One region of the Gordonia sp. GN26 genome, then DNA from elsewhere that is predicted to be linked to it. Evidence: riboswitches for the same ligand, from Rfam matches in the RefSeq annotation. Region 1 holds a riboswitch; the other holds the start of a gene.
What was found. Region 1 has a riboswitch for thiamine pyrophosphate ahead of thiO (glycine oxidase ThiO). Riboswitches for the same ligand answer to the same signal wherever they lie in the genome.

Region 1 (7,188 bases):
ACCGAGGACGTGACCGGAAACTACGGCGCGAGCCTGTCTTTCGGCAACCGGGACGAGCTCGTCGGATACATGGAGGCCAACGTCGGTCCCGCGGTCATCACCGAGCACCGCGTGAACCACCCCGAGATCGAGGTCTCCGGCGACACCGCCCGCGGCCGTTGGTATCTGCAGGACCGCGTTATCGTCGCCGAGTTCTCGTTCATGCTGATCGGGGCCGCCTTCTACGACGACACGTATCGCCGGACCGAGGACGGCTGGCGCATCAGCTCCACCGGCTACGACCGCACCTACGAGGCCACCATCGGGCTGGCCGACCTGCCGAGCTTCAAGCTCGAGGTCGGTCCCGCGGTACGCATCTGAGGGCCTGACATGTCCGGCCGCGACTTCACCGACGGTGTTTTCACCGACAGGGTCGCGGCGGGACGTGTGCTCGGCACGCGGGTGGCCGAGGTCCTGCGGGCTCGGGACGACACGCGTTCGGCGAGACCGGTGGTCATCGGGCTGGCCCGCGGCGGTGTGCCCGTCGCACGCGAGGTCGCCGATGCGACGAACGGAGACCTCGACGCGCTCGTCGTGCGCAAGGTCGGCGCACCGGGACATGAGGAGTTCGCGATGGGCGCCCTGACCGCCGGTCATCTGGTGATCAACGACGACATACCCCGCCGACTGGGCGTCTCGCGTGCCGAGTTCGACGCCGTCGCCGACCGGGAACGGCGCATCCTGCACGATCGCGAGGCGCTCTACCGCGGCGGACGGCCACCGGTCGAGGTCGAGGACCGGGTTGTGGTGCTCGTCGACGACGGTCTCGCCACCGGCTCGACGATGGCGGTGGCCATCGACGCGATCGACGCGGCCGGTGCGGCGCGACTGATCGTGGCCGTTCCCACCGCACCGTCGGATTCGGTTGGCCGCCTCATCGATCGCGGCGTCGACGAGGTCGTCGTGCTGACCATGCCCGACCCCTTCGAGGCAGTAGGACTCTCCTACGAGGACTTCCGTCAGGTCGACGACGATGAGGTGATCGCGTGCCTGGAGCGCGGTCGCCGACCCTGAGCACGTGGACGTGGCACGCCAATCGAGGTCCGCGAACTAGGCGTCCCGAGCGCTGGTCACGAAAGTTGCAGCGGTCAAGAGGATTACGGTGAACGCGGCGAAGTACGCCAACGAACCGTACGCATTCCAGTGAAAGGTGTCGTCCCCGCCGGACAAGAAGTTCCACCCGTTGAGGAACGGCAGGAACGGGGTGACGTTCTCACCGATGCGCGGAAGCACCGAGAGGATGCGTTCGAACGCGAACATCCAACCCAACACGATCGCCACGGCCCCGGCGGAGTGCCGCACGAGGGCGCCCACCGAAATCCCGATCAGCGCGCACAACAACGCGAAAACCGGCGTGCCCCAAAGCTGTCGCACTGTGTCCGGGCCACCGAGCTCGATGCCGTTGCCGGTGAGCGCCTGGCCCAGCACGACCCCGGCGAAACCCACGATCGCAGCCACCACGAAGGTGAGGCCGCCGAACACGACCGTCTTGGCGAGGATCACGAGCGGCCGTCGGGGCACCGCGGCGAACGTGGGCCGGATGGTGCCGAACCGGTATTCGGTGGTGACGCCGAGAACGGCCATGATCGCGAAGACCGCGACACCGAACTGGTTCACGCCGACCAGATAGTCGATGGTGCGGGTGTCGACCGATGCGGAGTCGGCGTAACCACCGGACAACAACCAACCGAGAAGTACCGCGACACCGAGGCCGAACACGACCACCATCGCGAGACACCAGTACGGGGCCCGGGTGCTGGACAGCTTGATGCGTTCGGCGTCGACCGCCGCGAGTGCCTGGCCGATCATCACCGAGTCCCTTCCGCGGCGCCGTGACCGCCCTGACCGCCGTGACCACCGGGGCCGGGTTCCACGGACCGGAAGCCGTCACCCCCGTGATAGTCGACGGCGTGTGCGGTCATCGACATGAACACCTCCTCCAGCGAGGCCGATTCGGCGGCGAGCTCGTGCAGCGTCACGCCTGCCGCGGCGGCGATGTCACCGACGCGGTCGGTCGTCGTGTCGGGCACCCGCATCACCGGCCGTCCCGCGGCATCGGGTGCGCCGGGCGCCGGCGCGAGGCCGGCCTCTTCCAGTGCGGTGTGCAGCTTCTCGAGTTCGGGCCCGCGCACCCGCACCGACTGTCGGGCCCGGCCGGTGAACTCGCCGACCGAGCAGTCGGCGATCAGGCGCCCGCGGCCGATGACGACGAGATGGTCTGCGGTGAGCGACATCTCGGTCAAAAGGTGACTGGAGACGAGGACGGTGCGTCCCTCGGCGGCCAACTGCCGCATGAAACCCCGAATCCACACGATCCCCTCGGGATCGAGGCCGTTGACCGGTTCGTCGAACAGCAGGGTGTGCGGATCACCGAGCAGCGCACCCGCGAGCCCGAGCCGCTGCGACATACCGAGCGAGAACCCTCCGGCACGCTTCCGGGCCACCGACGCCAACCCGACGATCTCGAGCACCTCGTCCACCCGGGACCTCGGAATCCGGTTGCTCGCCGCCAGCCACCGCAGATGCGAACGCGCACTGCGGTTGGGGTGGACCCAGTGTGCATCGAGTAGAGCACCGACCTGTCGCAGCGGATGGTCGAGCTCGCGGTACGGCACGCCGTTGACCGTCGCGGTCCCCGAGGTCGGGCGGTCGAGTCCGAGCATCATGCGCATCGTCGTCGACTTACCGGCGCCGTTGGGGCCCAGGAAGCCGGTGACCCGCCCCGGCCCCACCTCGAAGGTGAGGTCGTCGACCGCGCGCTGACTCCCGAAATCCTTCGTCAGATTCGTTACCCGCAACACGACTCGACCATAGCGGCCGGGCTGTGCTCCGCCGGGTGGTTGCGACACACCAGGCCTCCGAAGCCCGTCGTCTTCGATACGCTCCTTCGTCGCTACTCAACCCGGCGGCTTGCGCTCCTCACACCTGAAGTACCCGCGTCCGGTGAACCGGCCGTCGTGAGGGCCGAAAGGGTCCGCTCGCTGAAAAGCGCCCAGATCCCGACTGCCGAACCTCAACTCGACCGGCAGACGTCGATCGAAGTCTGCCGGTTGGGTTGACGTCGACCGGTGGTCAGGTGGGCGACGGTGTCTCACCAGGCCTTCGCGGCTCGTCGACTTCGATACGCTCCTTCGTCGCTACTCAGCCCGGCGGCTTACGCTCCTCGCACCTCAGGCATCGGACCTGGGTGCGTTGCGTTCTTTCGGATCGGGCAACAGGGGCAGCTCAGGCGCGATCCAGCGTCGGCGACGACGCCTGCGCCCAGAACCTTTTCGGGATACGACCCGCCCGTGCGGCGAGCCTCCCGGCGATCACCGCATGCCGCATCGCCGACGCCATCCGCTCCGGATTCTCCGCACGGGTGACGGCGGTCGCGAGAAGCACTCCGTCGCAGCCGAGTTCCATCGCGCGGGCAGCGTCGCTGGCGGTACCGATACCGGCGTCGAGGATCACCGGCAGCGGATCGTCGAAGGCCGTGGAACAGTGGTCGACGATCATCTCGATGTTGTGCGGGTTGAGGATTCCGAGTCCAGTCCCGATCGGTGAGCCGAGCGGCATCACCGCGGCGACACCGAGGTCGGCGAGTCGTGCGGCGAGGACCGGATCGTCGTTGGTGTACGCGAGCACCACGAATCCGTCGGACACCAATGCGGCTGCGGCGTCGACGAGTTCGACGGCATCCGGCATCAGGGTGAGATCGTCGGCCACCACCTCGAGTTTGACCCAATTCGTCTCGAACGCCTCGCGTGCCAACTGTGCGGTGAGCACCGCCTCGGCGGTGGTGTGGCATCCGGCAGTGTTGGGCAGCACCGCGATGTCGAGGCGGCGCAACAGGTCGAAGACACCCGTTCCGGACGCGGCATCGACGCGACGCACGGCGACGGTCGTGAGTTCGGTGCCCGACGCGACGAGTGCACGCTCGAGGGACGCGAGATTCGTCGCGCCGCCGGTTCCGGTGATGAGGCGGGAGGAGAACTCGCGTCCGGCGATCCGGAGCGGGTCGGCCTCGGAAACGACTGCGCCGTCGATGATGCCGGTCTCAACCACCTTGCACCGCCGTCACGATCTCCACGACCGCGCCCGAGGTCATCGTGTGCGACGACCAGCGTCCGCGCGGTACGACCGCGCCGTCGACGGCGACCGCGATCCCGCGGTCCGGCAACCCGAGCCGGCTCACGACATCCTTCACCGACTCGTCGACGCCGACGTCGAGGTCCTCTCCGTTCACGGTGATGGTCACGCTGATGCTCCTTCCAGAATCCCGAGCACCTTGTCCGCCGTGCCCGGTGCGAGGACGATGCCGTTGCGGCCGTGGCCGGCCGCGACCACCGTGCGGTCGTCGATCCGCTCCACAATGGGTAGGCCGTCGGCGGTGCACGGACGTAATCCAGCTCCCGCCTCGGTCAGTTCGTAGGTACGCAGCCCCGGCATGACCTCGATCGCGTCGGCGAGCAGATCCGCCACGCCGCCGGCCTGCGGGACGTGATCATGAAAGTCCCCGGCCTCGTATTGCGTTGCGCCGACCACGATCCCGTCCTCGCGCGGGACCAGGTACACTGCCCGACCGTGGAGTCGGGCACGGACCACGTGTCCGGGCGGCGGGACCGACCATCGCGTCCGGCGCAATCGGAGGATCTCGCCCTTCGCCGCGTGGAGGCGCACATCGGGAAGCAATGCCGTGGTGCCGAGTCCGGCGGCGAGGAGTATCTGATCTCGTGGACCCGTGAGTTCGCACGCGTCGGCGAGGCTTTCCACCCGCGCCTCCGTGAACCGCACCCCGGCCGCGGTTCCGGCGCTGCGCAGGGTCCCCAGCAGTCGCCGGTTGTCGATGGACCACTCCCCGACCGCCCGGTACCCGCCGATGAGTCGCGAACTCAATGACGGCTCCAGCGAACGGATCTCACGACCCGTCACCGCGCTGAGCGTGGCGTCGGTGCGCGGCTGGTTGGCCCAGACGAAGTCGGCGAGGTGGCGCAGGTACTCGGCGTCGGCCGCCGAACCGGCGACGAACAGGGAATCGGTGGCCGTCACGATCGCGGGGCCGTCGAGGCGCTTCACCAGCGTCGGCCAGCGCCGCACCGATTCGACCGACAGCGCGAGCGCGGCCTCCTCACCCGGATGACCCTCGCCGAGCGAACCGAGCATGCCGCCTGCCACCCACGAGGCCCGCTCGTCGTGACCGGCGTCGATGACCTGGACTCGCCAGCCCGCATCGGCGGCGGCGAGTGCACAGGTCAGACCGATGACGCCACCGCCGACGACGGTGAGCGCAGGGTCGAATCGTGCTGGGGTGTCGCTCAAGTCAGATCACCTTCCTTCGCCGGAATGACCCGGATCAGGTTCGACGGTCTGCGGAGGGGTCCGCACTCTCAGCCCGCCTGCCCGGGCTCCCGTGTGTTCTCGCGGTCCACCCTACGCCCGGCCGGCCCGCGCGGGGCTAGCCTGGTCGCCGTGACGACTACCCCCGACTCACGTGCCACCGAATCGCGCCGCCGGCTGGACTCCACCCGGCTCTACCTGTGCACCGACGCGCGGCGTGAGCGCGGCGACCTGCTCGAGTTCGTCGGCGCCGCTCTCGCCGGGGGCGTCGGCATCGTGCAGCTGCGCGACAAGGGGTCGGCGGGCGAGAAGAAGTTCGGCACACTCGAGGCCCGTGAGGAACTCGAGATCCTCGCCGCGCTGCGGGACGTCGTCGACGCCCACGGTGCGCTGCTCGCGGTCAACGACCGGGCGGACATCGCCGCGCTCTCGGGCGCCGACGTCCTCCACGTCGGACAGGGTGACCTCCCGCCGCAGGTGGCGCGCCGGATCGTCGGACCCGACACGATCATCGGCGCGTCGACCCACGACCCCGAGCAGGCCGCCGCTGCCGCCGCCGACCCCGACATCGACTACTTCTGCGTCGGTCCCTGCTGGACCACCCCCACCAAGCCGGGTCGCGGCGCCGCGGGCCTCGACCTGGTGTCGACGACAGCCGAGGCGTCCCCCGGCAAGCCGTGGTTCGCCATCGGCGGGATCGACGCCCCCCGGGTGCCCGAGGTGACTGCCGCGGGTGCCCGCCGGATCGTCGTCGTGCGGGCGATCACCGCCGCCGCCGATCCCGCCGCCGCGGCTGCGGACCTCCTCGGGCGGTTGTAGCGCCGACCTGCTGAAAAGCGCCCCCGTCATCCGCCCTCTGCAGCCGGGCCGCGGACATATCGTCGTCGGCGGCCCGCTGGAGGGCGCATCTCGAGGGCGGTTCCCAGGGGTGGTTTTCAGGGGCGGCTTTCAGAGCAGCCTGCCGGGGCGAAATCCGTTTGCCTGATCCCGACACCGCGGTCTAGCCTGGACGGATCATGATGTGCATCAAGCGCGTGCTCGTAACCCGCCGCAGCGGGGTCTGATTCGGACCGACCCCCCGCTGCGGGTCGGTTGCGCGCTCCAGTCGGTCATCCGTTCTTCGATCGAAATCGGTTTTCGAGATGCATCTTCTTCATCTGCCTCACCCATCCTTCTCACGACACGGGCATGCGACCGCGCCGTCGGGGGATCCCGTCACCGAGCACTTCGGCCGCCCGCTGCCTGCAGGTATGCGCGAGGAGGCCACCGGGATGAGCTGGCAACACTTCACCGACGAGTACGCATGCGGCGGTGCCATCCGCCTCGGCTCGTGGTCGGTCGCACCGGCGCCGCAGGACCTCGTCGAATGCCGCGCGACCATCGCGATCGCCGACCGCATCATGTCGTGCAGCGCTGTCGCCGCCGGACCGCTCGGCGCGATGACGTCGATCCTGTACGACCTCGGTGCGCCCGTTCAGATCCTGCGGTTGCACCAGCGCGAGGTCGGCGGGGCGATCGCGACGTTCCTGCTGTGTGAGAACAACGGCCGGCAGGCGTGGGCCTTCGGCGAGGGCAGCACCGGCGACGAGGCGAACATCGCCGCCCTGATCTCTGCAGCCAACCGGCTGCTCGGCTCCTAGCCCTGCGGGTCGAGTGCGGCGATCCGCTCGCGCAGCGTGGGCCAGGCCTGGCCGAACGCCGGATGCAGCGGGAGCTGATCGACGTGCTGTTCTTCGACCCAGCGCAGTTCCGTCGACTCGAAGTTGGCGACCGTGCGCACCGGCTCGTCGGTCTCGGCGATGACCGTCGTGTAGGTCCAGCCGCCCGGTG
Region 2 (7,188 bases), on a different contig from region 1:
GTGCCCCGGACCCTCGATCATCACCTGCACACCATGGGATTTGGCGATGGCGGTGAGTTCGCCGAGGGTGCGCAGTTCGGCGAACTGGGCCTCGTCGTTGGCGTCGGCGATCGACCCCGGGCGCAGTCCGTCGCCGAGGGAGAAGGTGATGTCGTAGCGGCGGAAGATCTCGCACAGCTCGTCGAAGTGCGTGTACAGGAACGATTCCTGGTGGTGCGCCAGGCACCAGGCGGCCATGATCGATCCGCCGCGCGACACGATGCCGGTGACCCGCCGGGCGGTCAGCGGCACGTAGCGGAGCAGTACCCCGGCGTGCACCGTCATGTAGTCGACGCCCTGCTCGGCCTGCTCGATCACGGTGTCGCGGTAGATCTCCCACGTGAGGGCGACCGGGTCGCCATTCACCTTCTCGAGGGCCTGGTAGATCGGCACGGTACCGACGGGGACGGGGGAGTTGCGCAGGATCCACTCGCGGGTGGTGTGGATGTCGGCGCCGGTCGACAGGTCCATGATGGTGTCGGCGCCCCATCGGGTGGCCCACACCATCTTCTCGACCTCGTCGGCGATCGAGCTGCGCACCGCTGAATTCCCGATGTTCGCATTGACTTTCACCGCGAATCTCTTGCCGATGATCATCGGCTCCGACTCGGGGTGACGATGATTCGCCGGGATCACCGCGCGCCCGATGGCCACCTCGGAGCGGACCAGCTCGGGGTCGACGCCCTCGCGCGCCGCGATGAACCGCATCTCGTCGGTGATGATCCCTGCTTGCGCCCAGGCGAGTTGGGTGCTCGCTCCGTCGACGGGTTCCGGACGGTGCCATGCGTCGCGGGTCGGCGGCAGTCCGCGCTCCACGTCGATGACCGCATCGGAATCGGTGTACGGCCCGGAGGTGTCATAGACGTCGAGATGTTCACCGTTGGTGAGGAGGATTCGACGCTGCGGTACGCGAAGGTGGTCGACGGTGAGGTAGTGCTTGGAGCTTCCCTCGATCGGTCCGGTCGTCAGACCTGAAGTCGTGGGTGTGGTGGATACACGTGTGCCCATGATGGTTCTCCCTACGCCGGCATTACCCGGACAGGTTCGAGCGGTCGGCGACCGCCCGTCGCCATCTCAGCCCTCGGTCATCGTGAGAGCCCCCGCGTGTGTAGTTGTGTTGCGTTTGCCACCTTACATCGGCGGTCAACACCCGGTGCCGTGCACGGAAGATCACCGAGAGGTCTCGTCAGTTACGGATCCGTAAGGTACGGTGTGACCCTAGTCACAGGGGTCCTTACGTCGAGCCGCGGCGTCATGCCGGTGACCCGCCACAGTGATCACGTGAGGAGGCGTGTAGTTGCTACGCAAGAACCGGCATCGGCCGCCGCAGTCGGCTCGATCCATCCTGCAGCAGATCGCGCAGGTGGTTCACAACCCCGACCGCGAGAGGTTCGAACTCTGGGTCGCGGGAGATCTGGTCGGGGTGCTCGGCTACTCGACCGAGACCGTCGACGGTCAGACCACCATCACCGTCCTGCACACCGTGCTCTATGACGAATACAGCGGTCACGGGCTCGCCACCCGCCTGACCCGGACGGTCATCCACTTCGCCCGGGAACGCAACGCGCGGCTCCGGCCGGTGTGCTCGTTCACCAAGAACTATCTCGACCATCACCCGGGGATCGTGACGCTCGCTCCCGTATGAGGCGTGGGTCGATGTCCATTTCGGCGATCTAATGAGCACAACTTGTACATCACGGCGATGACCCGGTAGTACCTCTCGGGCGTACGGTTCGGCGGTGACCACGACCGTGAGGACATCGATGACTGCAGTGGTAGAGACGACCGTCGGCGACCCGCACCTCGAGCAGGTGCGCCGCTTGGTCAACCTCATCGACGGCCAGTGGGTCGAGGGTGAGGACACCCAGCTTGTCAGCACGAGTCCCACCTACCCCGGTGACGTCGTCGCCGAGGGGCGTCGTGCGAGTACTCGACAGGTCGACGCCGCCGTCGACGCGGCACGTCGCGGCTTCGCCGTCTGGTCGGACATGACCACGCATGAACGCGGTGCAGTACTCATCAGGGCCGCCGGGATTCTCGAGCGCGACGCGGAGCGGTTGGGTGCCGAACTCACTCGTGAGGAGGGCAAGACGCTGGCCGAGGGGATCGGCGAGGTGCAGCGGGCGGCGCAGATCCTGCGCTATTACGGCGCCGAGGGTGATCGCGATGCGGGCGAGGTGTTCTCCTCGCCGCGCAAGGGTGAACGAATCCTGGTGATGCGCAAGCCGATCGGTACGGTCGGCGTGATCACGCCGTTCAACTTCCCGATCGCGATCCCGGCGTGGAAGATCGCTCCCGCGCTCATCTACGGCAACACGGTGGTGTGGAAGCCGGCCGACACGGTACCACTTCTTGCAGTGCGTCTGGCACAGGCCCTGGTCGAGGCCGGACTGCCGGCGGGAGTTCTGAACCTGACCGTCGGTGACCGCGCGATCGGCAACAGCATCGTCAATCATCCAGGCATCGATGCGATCACCTTCACCGGTTCGACCGCAGTCGGGCGGGGGATCGCGGCGGCCGCGGCCTCGCGCGGCGTACCGGTGCAGGCCGAGATGGGTGGGAAGAACGCGGCGATCGTGCTCGGCGACGCGGATCTCGACCTGGCGGTGCAGCAGATCATGCTCGGGGCGTTCCGCTCGACCGGGCAGAAGTGCACGGCCACATCACGACTCGTCGTCACTGATGACGTGGCCGACGAACTGCTCGCTGCACTGAGCAAGGCGGCCGCCGATCTGGTGGTGGGTGACCCTCTGGATGCGTCGACCGAGATGGGCCCCGTGATCACCGCGTCGGCCCACGACAGCATCCGCAGCGGCATCGCCGGTGCGATCGAGCAAGGGGCCACCGTGCTCAGCGGCGGTGATCACGCACCCGTCTCGGCGCCCGAGTCCGGCTACTTCCTGTCGCCGACCATCCTCGAGCTGTCGTCACCGGATCTCGACGTCTGGCGTGACGAGCTGTTCGGGCCGGTTCTGTCGGTCGTCCGGGTGAGCTCGGTCGACGAGGCCTTCCGCGTCGCCGACGACGGCGAATACGGTTTGTCCGCAGCGCTTTTCACCCAGGACCTCACGCGGGCCCTGGCGGCGGTCGACGACATCGACGTCGGCATCCTGCACGTCAACTCCGAATCGGCCGGGGCTGATCCGCACGTGCCCTTCGGCGGCGCGAAGAAGAGCGGGTACGGCTCCAAGGAACAGGGCCGCGCGGCACGGGAGTTCTTCACCCACACGACGACGGTCTACCTCCGCGGAGGTGCAGCGCGCGTCTGAGGTCGGCGTCACCGATTGGCGGACCGGTTGCGTGCCGTCTGCCCCGAGGCTCTCGCGCGTCAGTCGTTGTGAAGGATGTCGAGAAGTTCACGCGCCTTGACCGCGATCCACAGTTCCGCCCGGACCTCGGCCGAATCGAGGTCGCGCCGCAGGAGCTGACCGACCTTGGTCATCCGATTGCGCATGGTGTGCCGATGAACACCGAGTTCTGTTGCAGCGCTCTCGATGTGCGTGTCGTGCTGGAGCCAGGCGCGCAGTGCGGTGACGAGATTCAACGGCGAGCTGTGTGTGGCGTCGTAGTCCTCGAGCGGTCCCAGGAGGATTCGCGACATCGCCGACAGTTCGTCGGGAGAGCGGCCGCTCAACAACATCGAGAACGTGCCCATGTCCGAGAAGTCGACGACCGGCGTCTGTGCCGGGCCGAGTCGCAGTGCAGCTGTCGCCTGACGGAGACTGTCTGAGGCATCGGTGATCGCGGCGGATGCCCCCAGTCCCGCGCGCAGTGGCCGCCCGAGCTGTGCGCCGAGTTGCGTGACGAATTCGGTGACCCACTCCACCGTGCGGTCGGCGGCGACGATGACGAACAGGACTTTCTCCTGCGGTGTCATCAGGTACGGAACGGATTGCCGCGCAAACAATCCGGCGATCTCCCGCTGAGCGGGCAGCAACGGACCGACGTCGGTCAGCGCGACCGCGACGACGCGCGCGTCCTCGTCGAAGCCGAAGTACCGGAGCAGGCTGATGTCGAGTTCGGGGCCGAGGTCGATGAGGGCTCGGGCGACGGCCGTACGAAGCCGCTGCTCGGCATCGACCACCTTCGCCGGCTTGCCCAGTTCGATCGACAGCAGCGCGACCGCGTGGGCCACGAGGAGGCGCTCCTCGGGCTGCAGCGCAACCGCCGATCCCACTGCGAGATAGCCGTTGGACTCCTGCGCGACGGACACGCTCTGCACCAGGTACGCCCCGTGCTCGTCGGTGAAGGCGCTGCTCATCTGCTGTCGGCGTCCGGGTCCGCGTGGCGCGGAACCCGCGACGGTTCGCGCGTGCGCGAGCAGGCGTGCGACGTCCTTTCCGTGCACCGACAGCGCCCTGCCGGCGGAGTCGACGAGCACTGCGGCGCAAGAGAGTGCGCGACCCAGCGTCGAGATCAGTTGGGGGATACCGCCGCGCAGGATGGCGCGCGCGAGCTTGTCCTGCTGGTCCACCACCCGCTGCACCGCCCGTACCTGGTCGGCGGTCAGCTCGTCGATCACCGCGCGGGTGATCGCGATGAACGGGGTGGGGGGAGGCACCGAAAGGATGGGGAGACCCAGTGCGTCGCCGGCGGCGCGAATGCCTTCAGGGACGGCATCGAAGGTGGTCCCGGTGTCGACGGCGAGTGCGGCCGCACTCGCCTGCGCGAGGCGCGAGACGTACTCGAACTGCTGCGCGTCCGAGGAGCCGATCGGTAGACCTGTGGTCATGACCAGCTCGCCGCCGGTGATCCATGGGGCGGGGTCGGCGAGCTCGATCGCGTGCGCCCATTCGATCACCCGATCCGCGCCCTCGTGTCCACCCACGAGAGTGAGTCCCAGGTCGGTGTTCTGGGCGAGACGCCGCACGGTCAAGGCCACGGCGACTCATCTCCTCGCAGGTCGGCGGACGGCCGGAGTCGTCCATCTGTGCGTCAGAGCATAGCGAGGGCGCCGGGAGTAGAGGTCATCCCGCTGAGGACACCAGCTGCTCTCGTAGAACCTTCTTGTCGATCTTGCCGACGGCTGTGACGGGCAGGGTCCGCACGACGCGGACGACGTCGGGCAGCTTGAACGACGCGAGGCCGCGGTCGGCGAGGAACGTGCGGAGCGTGGCCAGCTCGAGCGGCTGGGCCGGCGGATGGTCGTGGGAGAGCACGACAGCGGCGCAGATCTTCTCGCCCAGCGCGTCGTCGGGCAGCCCGACCACCGCGACCTGCCGCACGGAGGAGTGTGCGAGCAGGTTCTCCTCGACGTCGTCGGCGGCCACGTTCTCACCGGCCCGGACGATGGTGTCCTTGATACGACCGGTCACCGAGAGGTGTCCCGACGGCAGCCGGGTCACCTTGTCGCCCGACCGGTAGAAGCCGTCGGGGGTGAAGGACTTCTCGTTGTGCGCGTCGGCCCGGTAGTACCCGCGGATCGTGTACGGGCCGCGAACGAGCAGTTCACCTTCTTCGCCGTCGGGGACGTCGGCGCCCTCCTCGTCCACGACGCGCACCTCGTCGAACTCCGACATCGGCGAGCCCTGGACCGCATGCACGAGATCCCGCGGCTCGTCGGGCCGGGTGTAGCAGATGAGGCCCTCGGCCATGCCGAACACCTGTTGGACCACGTTTCCGAGTGCCTCGTCGAGGGCGACCGCGTCCGGGTGGGCGAGCTTGGCGCCGCCGACCTGCAGAAGCCGCAGGGAACTGATGTCCGCGGGCTCCCACTCGGTCGCCGCGCACCACAGCTGTGCGAGGGCGGGGACCAGCGCGGTCACCGTGACGCGGTGCCGTTCGATGAGGTCGAAGGTGTTGTCGGGGCTCGGGTTGTCGGTGAAGACGACGTGGCCGCCGACGCCGAGGACGCCGAGGATGCCCGGGCAGCACAGCGGGAAGTTGTGGGCCGCCGGCAATGCGACGAGGTAGGTGTCGTCGGCGGTCAATTCCGCGACCTCGGCCGACAGTCGTGCGTTGAGGTCGTAGTCGTCATGCGTGCGCGCGATCAGCTTGGGCAGACCGGTGGTACCGCCCGAGACCAGGAACAGGGCCGGGAGTTCGGCGCTCGGCGGGACCGGGAGATCGATCGACGCGGGGTCCGCCTCGGGTGCCGCTGCGAACGGGCCGGGATCGCCGGAGATGAACACCTGCGCGACGGCCGGGACGCGGGACTGCAGCTCGGTGGCGAGATCCCGGAAGTCGAAGCCCCGTCGACCGTCCTCGCCGATGTAGGCGACGGCCCCGGCGCCGGCGGCGAGGTGGGCGATCTCGGTGATCCGGTGCGCGGGCAGGGTCATGACCGGCGCGACGCCCGCGCGGAGCAGACCGAGCAGATTCACGACGAACTCGAGCGAGTTGTTCTGCTGGAGGACGACGCGTTCTCCGGGGCGGAGTCCGGCGTCGACGAAACCGGCCGCGCGACGTAGCGAGGCCTCGCGCAGTTCGGAGTAGGTGAGCGTCTGCGGCCCGTCGATGGAGGCATCGGTGACGGCCGGGGCGTCGGGGGCGCGGTCGACACTGGCGTCGAAGCCGGTGAACAGTGGGAGTCCGCGGAACAGTCCGGCGTCGCGGTAGCGGTCTGCCTGGGCGTCGGCGTACGGGGTGAAACCGTCGAGCAGGTCGGTCGCGTGGTCCTGAGGCGTCGGCATGGGTCCCATTCAAACACAGGCAGGGTAGGGTAACCTTACCGGCCGGTCGGGGTGGTGGATTCGTACGCTACGCCGCCCACCTGGACGGTCTGTTTGATTAGGCTGCCCTAATATCTCTAGGATCACTGGTGCTGCCGCCCACGACCGGAGGACAAGGACATGTCGCTGACGACCGACTCGCGGACATCGAGGATCGATGCTGCGGAACTCGGCCTCGACGGGGCTGCCGGCCTGATCGCTCCGGCGACACCGCTCACCGAGACGGTGGCCGCCCGGATCGCGGCGGCCTGGGCCGGTTCCGGCGAGTTCGGCGACCACGTCGTCTACGAGCGCAACCGTCGATGGGCCTTCGCCGCGGGCGTCCGCGTGCGTGTCGTCGTCACCCGCCGCGAGATCATCGTCGACGACCAGGGTCGCCGGACGGCCACCGCATGGCACGGTGACCCGGCCGATGCTCTGGCCGCAGCGACAGAGTCGCTGTCGGTCGCCGATTGGCGTCTCTACGGGTGGGTCGGTT

Region 2: linked by a shared signal. The riboswitch ahead of thiC (phosphomethylpyrimidine synthase ThiC) and the one ahead of thiO (glycine oxidase ThiO) in region 1 are both predicted to bind thiamine pyrophosphate.

The regions. Positions count from the first base shown of each region.
Region 1 covers NZ_JSYC01000021.1:23,724-30,911, reverse strand. The annotation lists gene OK17_RS07520 (nuclear transport factor 2 family protein) at 1-360, shown strand, start outside; gene OK17_RS07515 (phosphoribosyltransferase) at 370-1,053, shown strand; gene OK17_RS07510 (ABC transporter permease) at 1,090-1,848, opposite strand; gene OK17_RS07505 (ABC transporter ATP-binding protein) at 1,848-2,840, opposite strand; gene thiG (thiazole synthase) at 3,265-4,086, opposite strand; gene thiS (sulfur carrier protein ThiS) at 4,079-4,279, opposite strand; gene thiO (glycine oxidase ThiO) at 4,276-5,340, opposite strand; TPP riboswitch at 5,334-5,443, opposite strand; gene thiE (thiamine phosphate synthase) at 5,491-6,177, shown strand; gene OK17_RS07480 (hypothetical protein) at 6,630-6,998, shown strand; gene OK17_RS07475 (NUDIX hydrolase) at 6,995-7,188, opposite strand, start outside.
Region 2 covers NZ_JSYC01000138.1:29,374-36,561, reverse strand. The annotation lists gene thiC (phosphomethylpyrimidine synthase ThiC) at 1-1,047, opposite strand, end outside; TPP riboswitch at 1,039-1,153, opposite strand; gene OK17_RS20185 (GNAT family N-acetyltransferase) at 1,337-1,684, shown strand; gene OK17_RS20180 (aldehyde dehydrogenase family protein) at 1,803-3,308, shown strand; gene OK17_RS20175 (PucR family transcriptional regulator) at 3,368-4,921, opposite strand; gene OK17_RS20170 ((2,3-dihydroxybenzoyl)adenylate synthase) at 5,007-6,671, opposite strand; gene OK17_RS20165 (salicylate synthase) at 6,831-7,188, shown strand, end outside.